Regions from separate parts of the Motilimonas sp. 1_MG-2023 genome, predicted to be linked through region 1. Evidence: predicted binding sites of a transcription regulator. Region 1 holds the regulator's gene; the other holds the start of a gene.
The links. Region 1 encodes sigma-54, which starts transcription at its own class of promoters, with help from an activator protein. Its sites were predicted from a motif close to GTTGGCACGNNNNTNGNNT; they were not measured.

Region 1 (5,700 bases):
CAGCGCCAGAAATGATGGTGGCTGCGAGTGCTAGTTTAAATGACGCTCCTAACACAGCCATTGGCAATGCCATTGGCTCCAACATTACCAATATTACCTTAGTATTAGGCTTAACCGCATTATTGCGGCCAATGCTAGTCGCATCTTCCACCATGCGTCGTGAGCTGCCTATGGTCATGGTGACTAGCCTATTGGCGGCGTGGTTATTATGGGATCTAGAGTTAACGCGCGGTGAAGGAACGGTGTTAATTATTGGCTTCTTTGCGACGATTGGCGGCTTAACTTGGATGGCGTTAAAAAATCCAAACACCAATGATCCACTTGTTGAAGAGCTAGAAGATGAGATTCCCTCTGATATACCGTTTTGGAAAGCGGCATTTTGGTTGGTGTTTGGCTTAGGCTTATTAATATACAGCTCTAATGAACTCGTGGGTTCAGCGGTCGTTATCGCGAAACATTTTGGCATATCAGATTTGGTCATCGGCTTAACTATTATTGCCATTGGTACCAGCTTGCCAGAGCTAGCCGCTTGTATTGCCAGTGTATTGAAGAAAGAAGGCGATCTTGCATTAGGAAACATTGTCGGTTCAAATATTTTTAATATCTTAGCTGTGTTAGCTATTCCAGGTATTTTAGCACCAGGAACCATAGACGCTAGCGCAGCGGGGCGTGATATGTATTACATGTTAGGCGTCACCGTTTTATTATTAATAGTGGCAGGTAACGGTAAAATAAAAGAAATTACCCGCGTTGAAGGCGGATTATTATTAGCCTGCTTTATCGCGTACCAAGTTTTATTGTTTTACACTATGTAATTTTATTCAAACTTATGTAATTAGGGCTTTTTATGCTAAACACCCCATATGGCACCATTACCGCACAGCAACATCAGCAGCTGGTTCATACTAAGCTGCTTATTTGCGATATTGATGGGGTGTTCTCTGATGGCCGAATTTACATGGGCAACAACGGCGAGGAGCTCAAAGCATTTCACACCCGAGATGGCTTCGGTATCAAGGCCGTGCTTCATGCTGGTATAGAAGTAGCGGTGATCACCGGACGTAAGTCCACCATTGTTAACAACCGAATGAGCGCTCTGGGCGTTTCTCATATTTTTCAAGGCCAAGATAATAAGCTTATTGCTTTCCAGCAATTACTCACGCAGTTAAACCTTAACCCGGATGAAGTCGCTTATATCGGTGATGACGTGATTGATTTACCCGTGATGAATCAGGTTGGCTTAGCAGTAGCCGTAGCGGATGCACACCCAATAGTGCAGCAACAAGCTGACTATGTTACAACAATAAAAGGCGGCTTTGGTGCTGTGCGCGAGCTTTGCGATCTACTATTGCACGCTCGTGGAGAGTTGGCTCATGCACAAGGTACCAGTGTATGAAAAAGCTCAACATCTGGTTATCCGTACTATTTATGGTTTCTCTTGGCGCTTGGCAGTTTTTTAAACACACTGAAGCGCCTATTGCTGAGCGCGATCCTTCTGAAGCTTACTTTATCGCTAATGAAGTCAAAGGAGCTGTCTTTACCCAAGCAGGAAAAATTGACTACCGGCTTTTTGCCACCCAAATGCATTATTACCAACAAGACTTAAAGACAGTATTTGCGAAACCTGTTTTATTACTTTTTCGCAATGAAGATCAAACTCAGTGGCAAATTACCGGAGACGACGGCATTCTGTTCGATCAGCACACCTTTGAACTAAGTAACAACGTTACCATCACTAATTTGACCCATGACCAACACATAAATCTGATCACCACCGACAAGCTCACCCTAGATTTAATAAAGAATGAAATCCATTCAGATGACTTAGTCACCTTATATGGAGAGCAAATGCAACAAACAGGCACGGGATTATTTGGTCAACTATCAGGTAAAACCATCAGTTTATTAAACCAAGTAACGGCGACTTATTTAAATGAAAAACCTTAAATTATTACTAGCATCACTGGTATTACTAAGTGCTCCTACTTACGCGCTTAAGTCTGACTCAGAGCAAGAAATTGTTATCCGAGCCAATTCCAATACAGCCGACCTAGACAGTAACACCACCACTTTTTTAGGTAACGTCGTGGTGACACAAGGAACAATTAAGCTCACCGCCAATAAATTGGTTGGCATCCGCCATAAGCCCGGCGAAGAAGAAATGATTGCGACTGGCAATCCAGCGACTTTTTATCAAATGATGGATGATGGTAAACCAGTAGAAGCAAAGGCAAAAAAAATTCGTTACCTCAAAAAAAATAACCAGATAATCTTGAGCCAAAATGCCTCTTTAAAGCAGTTAGACAGTAACTACACCGCTGAAACTATCACCTACAACATTGAGACACGCCAGATTGAAGGTAAAAAAGGCGAGACTCAAACCCGAACCGTATTTTTACCCGCTCAAGTCGATAGCAAGAAAAACTCAAAGTCATCAGATAAATCAACAGATAAAGCGGCGCAATAATGGCATTACTCCAAGCAAAAGACTTAGCGAAAAGTTATAAGAATCGTCGTGTAGTAAATGGCGTTAGTTTACAAGTGAACACGGGGCAAATTGTTGGTTTACTCGGCCCCAATGGTGCAGGTAAAACGACAACATTTTACATGGTAGTCGGTTTAGTAAAGCGCGATGAAGGCCAGATATTTATTGATGATGAAGAAATTTCTAGCCAACCAATGCACGTGCGCGCGCAGAAGGGAATTGGCTACTTGCCACAAGAAGCTTCTATTTTTCGTCGCCTTACGGTCGCGCAAAATATCATGGCAATCCTAGAAGTTCGAGATGAGCTATCCACGGAACAAAAACAAGATAGACTGAACGAGTTACTTGAAGAATTTCATATTACCCATATAAAAAATAGTAAAGGGATGTCCCTTTCTGGCGGCGAAAGACGCCGCGTTGAAATCGCCAGAGCACTCGCAGCAGATCCTCAATTCATCTTACTTGATGAGCCATTTGCTGGGGTTGATCCTATCTCTGTAATAGATATAAAAAAAATCATAGAACACTTACGAGACAGAGGCTTAGGCGTATTAATCACTGACCATAATGTGAGGGAAACACTAGATGTATGTGAATATTCCTATATAGTGAGTCATGGAGAAATGATTGCCGCTGGCAAGCCAGAAGACATTTTACAAAACGAACAAGTAAAACGAGTCTACCTAGGCGATCAATTCAAGCTATAGTTTTTATAGGTAACAACCGTTATCTAAAGATTTATATCTAACAGGAATTTAATGAAGCCAACCCTACAGTTGCGTTTAGGTCAGCAGTTAACCATGACCCCTCAGCTACAACAAGCTATTCGCTTGTTGCAGCTTTCTACATTAGATTTACAGCAAGAAATTCAAGAAGCCCTTGAGTCAAATCCGCTGTTAGAAGTAGAAGAAAACGACCACGGTAACGAAGAGCAAAGCTACGATAACGACACATCTAGCCAACTCGAAACGTCGGAGGCCATGGCGCAGAATGACATTCCTGATGATCTTCCCACAGACTCAACATGGGATGACACCTTTACCACGGGCACAGGTTCAAGCACTTCAGGTGTCGGCTCAGGTGGCGATGATGCCGATTTTATTTATCAAGGTGAAACCTCAGCTAACCTACATGACCACCTCATCTGGCAAATGGAGTTAACCCCCTTTAGTGAAACTGATCGCGCTATCGCCTTTGCCATTATCGATGCCATTGACGAATCTGGTTATTTGACTGTCTCTAGCGAAGATATATTAGATAGTGTCTCCTCTGACTTTCTTGATGTTGAGCTCGACGAAGTTGAAGCCGTACTTAAACGATTGCAGCATTTTGATCCTCTCGGCGTTGGTGCTCGTTCCGCGCAAGAATGCATGTTAATCCAGCTGAATCAAATCGAAAAAGGCACTCTCTGGTTAGAAGAAGCCATAATGGTGATCAACGAGCATATGGATTTACTCGCTAATCGTGACTTTCGTACTCTAAGCCGTAAAACTAAGCTAAAAGAAGACGATCTACGCGAAGTCATGCGCCTGATCCATACCTTAGAGCCAAGACCAGGCAATGCGATTGTTGAAATGGACGCTCAATATATAGTTCCAGATGTCTCGGTGCAAAAAAAATCAGGTCGCTGGGTCGTCGAACTAAACCCAGATTGCATGCCCAAAATTCGCGTTAATGATCAATACGCTTCTTTTGCCAAACAAACTAAAAACACCGATGACAGTCAGTTTATTCGTTCACATTTACAAGAAGCCAAATGGTTTATTAAAAGCTTAGAAAGCCGTAATGACACCTTATTAAAAGTGGCCAACTGTATCGTACAGCATCAAGTTGCTTTTTTTGAATACGGCGATGAAGCAATGAAACCCATGGTATTAAACGATGTCGCGGAAGCCGTGGAAATGCACGAGTCCACTATTTCGCGTGTCACCACGCAAAAGTTCATGCACACGCCGCGTGGCATCTTTGAGTTGAAGTATTTCTTCTCTAGCCATGTTGCAACAGAAAGTGGTGGCGAATGTTCATCCACCGCCATTAGGGCCTTAATTAAAAAATTAGTGGCAGCAGAAACCCCTGCTAAGCCCCTAAGTGACAGTAAAATTACTCAACTGCTTGCTGACCAAGGCATAAAGGTTGCGCGAAGAACCATCGCTAAATATCGCGAGTCTTTGAACATCCCGCCTTCCAACCAACGTAAGAGCCTACTTTAGGCTGCAACAGGAGAATGTTTATGCAAATTAATCTATCTGGCCACCATATCGACATCACCGATTCAATGCGCAGTTACGTTGAAACTAAGTTATCTAAATTAGAGCGTCATTTTGATAGCATTAACTCAGCACAAGTGATATTAAACGTCGAAAAGTTGAATCAAATAGCTGAAGCCAAGTTACACCTGTCAGGCGGAGAAGTATTTGCTAACTCCCAAGACACAGATATGTATGCCGCGATTGATTCGTTAGTTGACAAACTTGATCGCCAAGTGATCAAACACAAGGAAAAGCTGAAACAGTCTTAAATTTAAATATGGATATAAAAGAATTATTAGCCCCAGACTGCACCTTGAGTGCAGTCTCTTGTTCAAGCAAGAAAAAAGCACTGGAAATCATCAGTGAGTTAGCAGGACAAAAACTCAATATTGACCCTAAAGTAGTGTTTGAAAACCTACTAACGCGTGAGCGCCTTGGCACCACAGGTGTTGGAGCGGGTATTGCGATCCCCCACGCTCGTATCAGTGATGATTACCCTGTTACCGGCGTTTTCATCCAATGTGAGACCGCGATAGACTTTAGTGCCATCGACAATCAACCCGTTGATTTATTGTTCGCCGTTCTCGTCCCAGAAAGCCAGTGTAGCCAACATTTAAAAACCTTGTCACTTATCGCTGGTAAACTTTCTGATAAACAAATTTGTCGCCAACTTCGCGCGGCTAAAACAGATGCGGAGTTATTCGAACTCATTTGCGTGTCATAACGGGAGCAATATGAAACTCACCATCGTCAGTGGCCGCTCCGGATCAGGCAAAACCGTTGCCTTAAGAGTATTGGAAGACCTAGGCTATTACTGCGTCGATAACCTGCCATTACCCTTACTACCCGATTTAATTACTAGTCTTAAAGATAATTACGATGCCGTGGCGGTTAGCATCGATGTGCGTAACCTGCCCCTTGACCAAAATGAATTACACCACGTCATTAAGGATCTCAAAGCATCGG
Region 2 (5,700 bases), on a different contig from region 1:
GGGGCGGAGGAGAACAAGAACTCGCCGCGCTGCAACAAGGTAAATTAGACGTCACTATTATGCGGATGAATGATGACAATGGCGTAGCCATGGCCGAAGCGATTAAATTGGATATAGCGGGAAAATCGGCAATGGTACCACAAGTCTATTCAGGTGATTTTGCCTTGGTAACCAAAAAAACTAGTCAGCAGGAGTTAGATAAACTCAAAGCAATTGCGTTTCGCTACTCTGGGCAGCCTTCACAGCAGACTTTAACTTATTAACTACTTGCACAGGAGAAGTAACACCGACTAAGCAGTGGTGTTACTTGATATCAATTAAGCCGGACGAGCGTTCTCTCGCAACCAAGACACCGTCTCAGCGGAGATGTTAAAAGCATTATCACCAATCGGAATAATTAACTCGGTTTTGGGTGGCAATGTTTGCAGTAAATCGCCGCCTTGAACCTTACTAATATGTTGGCTTAGCTCTGCTACATCAGCCGCGAATTGCGAGATAACTAACGACTTAACGCCTTCATTAACATGAGATGGCGCGTAAGCAGGCGTATGGCTCTCGCCTTGTGCCGTTTTAATAGCATTTAATGGAATATAAAATGCCGTATTTAAGAAGACCGGCCAAAGGGAATTTTGATCCGTACTGCCTTGCTCTAGACCTTCAATCAATTTAATAAATTCGGTTTTTTCTCTGGTTGTCATCATCACATCCTTGTATGACTAAATTTCAGTTTTATATTGCACCATAAAGCAACAACAGAGAAGGCTTAAAACTTTGTAAACTTCACACCTAGGCAAGAAAATACTAAGAAAGGGCAAAAAATTGATGTTATTTACGAATTGAAGCAATCAAGGTAACAAGCCCCCGTACGAGTTATTGGCACAAGGGGCTTTGTATTTTAAAATTACAGGTTGTGAGTCAACAATGGACTTAAAGAGTCTGGCAGATGCAACCTTAACAGTCACTTTCTTGAGCATCAGCAGCTTGTTTAATATCCTCACAAGCATCTTCAAGTGCATTTCTACTATCAGTAACAACTTCGTCTATTTTCTCACCCGCTTCTTCTGCCGGACCTTCCGAACAACCAACTAAAGATAAGATAGCGACAACACCAAAAACTTTTGCAAGATTAATAATTGTATTCATGTGTTTCTCCATTTAACTTCGGGGTCTTTTGAACATAGGAACGATAAAAGACAAAACTAAAAATACGATAAAAACGAAAAACAATATTTTAGCTATTCCAGCTGCCGCACCAGCTATGCCGCCAAACCCCAATACACCGGCAATCAGTGCAAGAATTAGAAAAGTCAATGCCCAATGTAACATGTTACCTCCTCAAACTTAGTTAAGAAATCAGCTCAAAATTAGTTAAAAAGTTAAGCTGTCATTAATTGCAACTGCTTCATTTCATCATGACAATTTTGCATTCGTACTTGGATTTGCAATAGCTTACTTTTACAGTCTGCAGGTAGCATCTCTTGCAATGCCGCATCTACCTTTTCTAGCACTTTATCTTCAATTTCTTCTAACTGTGAAATATAAGTATGATCAGAGTCAGAGCTAACCAGTGCAATGATCTTGGTATAGGCTTCTCGCAGCTCAACGGACAGGGCTGAATCGGTCTCGACTTGACCATCGTCAATTAAAATGAATGTTTGTAAGTCAGAAATGGCAAGGGCTTTTTCTTGAATATTGCGTTCAAAAACACGAACAAGGTTACCATTTGAGGTTTTTTCTTTTGCTGCACTGTAAAATTCAATGCCACCATTCAACACTTTTACCAATTCTTTAATTGGGCCCATCTCATAATTTGAATTAGACATACTCTATCTCCTGTTCACTTATTTATGGTTTAAATTAAATGTAATCAGTTAATTACACCTGAACTAATGCAGAAGACATGCCAACTATAAAAGCAATTAATAAACAACCACTTAGGAAATAATAGCTACCACGTAAAACCTTCCACTCTGTAACAGTTACATGCCCAATGTAATTAGTACTCACCATCACTTATGAATAATTTGTAAACATTTCTTCCTAGAGAGGAGCAAAGAAAGCATATCTATAAAGTTGCACCACCTTAGACCAAATGGTGACCTTACTCCCCAGGTGAAGCTATTCGCCTAATAAATTAGCAAAGAACCGCAAAGCGGTTCATTAGGTACAAACCAGAGCGAAGGAGCACTGCTCAACCATGCCATGGCCAAATCCAAAGCTAAATAATGTTATTACCCTGTTCTGGATCTCGTGATTCATCGGCCTGTTCACGAATTTCATTTGCGTCACTGCTAGTATCATCCACATTACTTTGCTCGCGCTGCTCTATGACTGATGGCTTCGGATGATGCAATCTATTTTTTGCATTAGGTGCTGGAGGTTGGGCACTGGTTTCCATAGAGAAGATATCCCTGCCCTGGCTGTTAAGTAGCACTCGCTCGCGTGCATCATCAGGCATACTGATCTCATGATGCATAAATCCACTAACCAATTCCCGCATTAAGTGTGAGGAAACCTTCATCGCACTATGCTGTTCACTATTCACCCAAAAATAGATGCTGAAGTTGAGCGTTGCTGAGCCTAGATTATCAACCAACACTTGTGGGGCGGGATCGCTTAATACTGCAGGCTGATTTTTTATAATACTAACGGCAAGGCTTTGTGCGCGGCGAATATCATTATCGTACCCAATACCTAACATAAAATGCCCGCGCATCTTTGGATTAGCGGTTAGATTTTTAATCACATTCTTATAGACAGTAGCATTAGGTATTTGAATATGATTGCCATCAAAATCAACTAATGTTGTCGCACGCGCCGTTACTTTTTTTACTACTCCAAGGCGGCCATCCACTTCAATTACGTCATCAATCTTAAAAGGCCGTTGCACACTCAGTAACAGACTCGATATAAAGTTTTCGGCAATATCTTTGAACGCGAAGCCTAAGATTAACCCTAGCAGTCCAGTACCACTCATCACCGCAACAGCATATTGTGTTAGGCCAGCTAACTTTAGAAATAAATATACGCCAAACAATATAATTAAGATGCTAATGAATCGCCGAGTGACAACATATAACAAACGGCTCTCACTGATATAGCCCAACGGTTTAAGTAATAGGTAAGACAGTGGCTTAGCCAAAAAATAACTGCTTATTATTGCCACAACGCCAAGTAATAAAGCAGGTAGCATTTCTCCTGCAGCATGTAAAAACTCAACAACTTGAGCATTTACTCCCTGCATAGAAAACTGCCAGGGTTGTTCTAATGTCGGCGCGGAGGGAGTGGAGGTGGTGAGATCAGCCAGATGATTGTTGATAAGAAAGGTTTTCATAAATACGGGGTCCTAATGGTTGGATTGCATAGGCTTCAGGTAATGCAAAGAGAAGACCAACACCCTCTTCAAAAAATATTTTTACTTATTAAACAAAAACATAAAACAAATCATCTCCCTAATTAATACCAGGTTTCATCACATAGTACATTCAATACAAGAGATTGAGCCCATTCTTATTACTCGCCGTGTAGCAATGAGGTAAATCCGGTATTTATTACTTGAAAAAGTTACAGCACAACCTGTAAACCTTACAAAAATATATTCGCCACAACAAACAAAAAACAACAAGCGACTGATTTTAAAGGAAAATAATAATTGGCACGTGTTCTGCAATACCTTAGCTGTGACATCAACTTAATCGTTAAACTTAAAATGGAGAAATATTATGAAACGCACTCTTATTTCATTAGCTATGGTATCTGCACTTTCTGTTTCAACTGCACAAGCAAACAACGTTTGGGAAAAAGAAGCAAACGACGCCTGGATTGATGGCAAAGCTGAAGCGACACTTTTATTTAATCCAAATGTTAACTCTTTCGATATCAATACTGATGTAAAAAATGGTGTAGTGATACTGACAGGTCAAGTGGACCATAACGTTGATAAAAAACTTGCCCGAGAGCTAGTGCTTGGCATTGATGGCGTAAAAGAAGTCGATAACCAGATTACAGTGGTGGAAGGCATCGACCGTAAGGAGCTAGAAAAACAAAGAGGTATGGCTGAATCAAGCTTTACTGATGTCAAAATTGCTACGGTCATCAAAACTCGCCTACTGTTTGATACTGATATCAGTGGTACCGATATTGATGTGGACGTTAAAAATAACATCGTCACATTAACTGGTGAAGTGGATTCACAAGCAGAAAAAGATTTAGCCATTAGTATTTCTAAAAATGCAGAAGATGTGAAAGACGTAACGGCCAACTTAGATATAGTAAAAAGCTCTTAGAATCAAATTCATGACGCTCATTATGAGCGTCATTTCCGCTAACTCAAAAATTTTCCAGAAGTGAATACTTTTTTATTATTGAGGAGACACTATGCCTACCAAGAATACAAATAACGCAAAAACTGAATCACAACAAGCCAATAATCAGGCGCCGGCTCACCCAGTGGCAGACCAAGTCGCGGCATCACTACACAGCACTGTCGACTCGCTGCATGGTTCAGCGGCCTCAACAGAGGAGAGTTTAAGAGCAAAAAGTGGCCAATCCAGTGCAGCAATGAAAGCGCAAACACGCCTGCTACAACAAAAATGGAATAATTCACCAGTTAAAAAATACGCTTGTGAAAACCCAGTGAAAACAGTAGGTATCGCTTTCACTGCTGGCGCATTGTTAACCATGCTATTAAGGAATAAGTAAGATGCAAGAGTCACAGAGTTCGGGGTATAAAACTCAAGGCTCAGCAGAGCTGGGGGCGCAGCTAAACGCGCTCCCTGCGTTAGGTAGCCGCTTAATAGATAGTTACGCATGCTTACTTAACGCTGTATTTGCGTTAATAAAAGCCAAAGCAAAGGCTAACTTAAAAATGCTGATTGCTATCATCACCCTGATCGCCACTGCCGTATTTTTAACTTGTGCCGTATGGGTTGGCTTGCAAGTACTGATTGCTTTCTCGCTCATCAGCCTAGGGTTAAATGTATTTGCGGCTTCTGGCCTTGTGTTAGTCGCTAACTTGATCGCTATTTATTATCTATTATCCACCGCAAGTTGGTTGTTTGATATCACTTACGATGAGTTTATAGATGGATTTTTTAGTCAGATAAAATAGGATTTTTATGACACGCCTTGCCGATTTTATATATCAATCCGTAAATCAAGATGTCATGGTAAAAAAAGCCAAATATCAAGCCTGTGTGTTCGATAGCCATTTACACCAGAAAATCTTGAGCGCCCACTGTAAAAGCCTAGCGAGTTCACCCATCTTCGTTACCGGGGCAGCTATTACATCAATAATCATGTTACGCCACGGTAAGTTTTCAACATTAAGAAAAGTAGTCATGCTTAAACGATTAGCAGACAGTTTTATAAAACCGAGATAACCCGGATCTTGGGTTAATGAACGGTGTGCTTTCCTGCAAAAGCGCAATGTATGTGCTGCTATTCGCTTTATGCTTTCATTCCCAGACAAAGACATGTTGCTGTAAAACATACTTTATCTGGCTAAGATAGCCAGACACAGGCTGAGGCTAAATGATATCGAAAGCGGTTAAATTAAGTTAACAATGCGCTCAAATCCGACAATGAAACAGGCTTTAACAATACATGCGCTATCCCCAGCGACACTAACTGTTCTGGCTCTGGTTCATAACCACTGATAATAGCCAAATTTTGTTCCGAGTTTTGTGCCCTAATTTGCGT

Region 2: Q4519_RS10040 (PA2169 family four-helix-bundle protein) is a predicted target of sigma-54. The motif match lies at 1,890-1,908, and genes of this name have one in related genera.

What each region holds. Positions count from the first base shown of each region.
Region 1 covers NZ_JAUOPX010000001.1:133,939-139,638, reverse strand. The annotation lists gene Q4519_RS00620 (calcium/sodium antiporter) at 1-815, shown strand, start outside; gene kdsC (3-deoxy-manno-octulosonate-8-phosphatase KdsC) at 848-1,396, shown strand; gene lptC (LPS export ABC transporter periplasmic protein LptC) at 1,393-1,947, shown strand; gene lptA (lipopolysaccharide transport periplasmic protein LptA) at 1,934-2,467, shown strand; gene lptB (LPS export ABC transporter ATP-binding protein) at 2,467-3,192, shown strand; gene Q4519_RS00595 (RNA polymerase factor sigma-54) at 3,244-4,695, shown strand; gene hpf (ribosome hibernation promoting factor) at 4,716-5,003, shown strand; gene ptsN (PTS IIA-like nitrogen regulatory protein PtsN) at 5,012-5,458, shown strand; gene rapZ (RNase adapter RapZ) at 5,469-5,700, shown strand, end outside.
Region 2 covers NZ_JAUOPX010000015.1:25,556-31,255, forward strand. The annotation lists gene Q4519_RS10020 (substrate-binding domain-containing protein) at 1-263, shown strand, start outside; gene Q4519_RS10025 (hypothetical protein) at 318-698, opposite strand; gene Q4519_RS10030 (hypothetical protein) at 952-1,143, opposite strand; gene Q4519_RS10035 (DUF1328 domain-containing protein) at 1,156-1,326, opposite strand; gene Q4519_RS10040 (PA2169 family four-helix-bundle protein) at 1,377-1,823, opposite strand; gene Q4519_RS10045 (mechanosensitive ion channel family protein) at 2,219-3,334, opposite strand; gene Q4519_RS10050 (BON domain-containing protein) at 3,723-4,286, shown strand; gene Q4519_RS10055 (hypothetical protein) at 4,378-4,701, shown strand; gene Q4519_RS10060 (hypothetical protein) at 4,703-5,110, shown strand; gene Q4519_RS10065 (response regulator) at 5,554-5,700, opposite strand, start outside.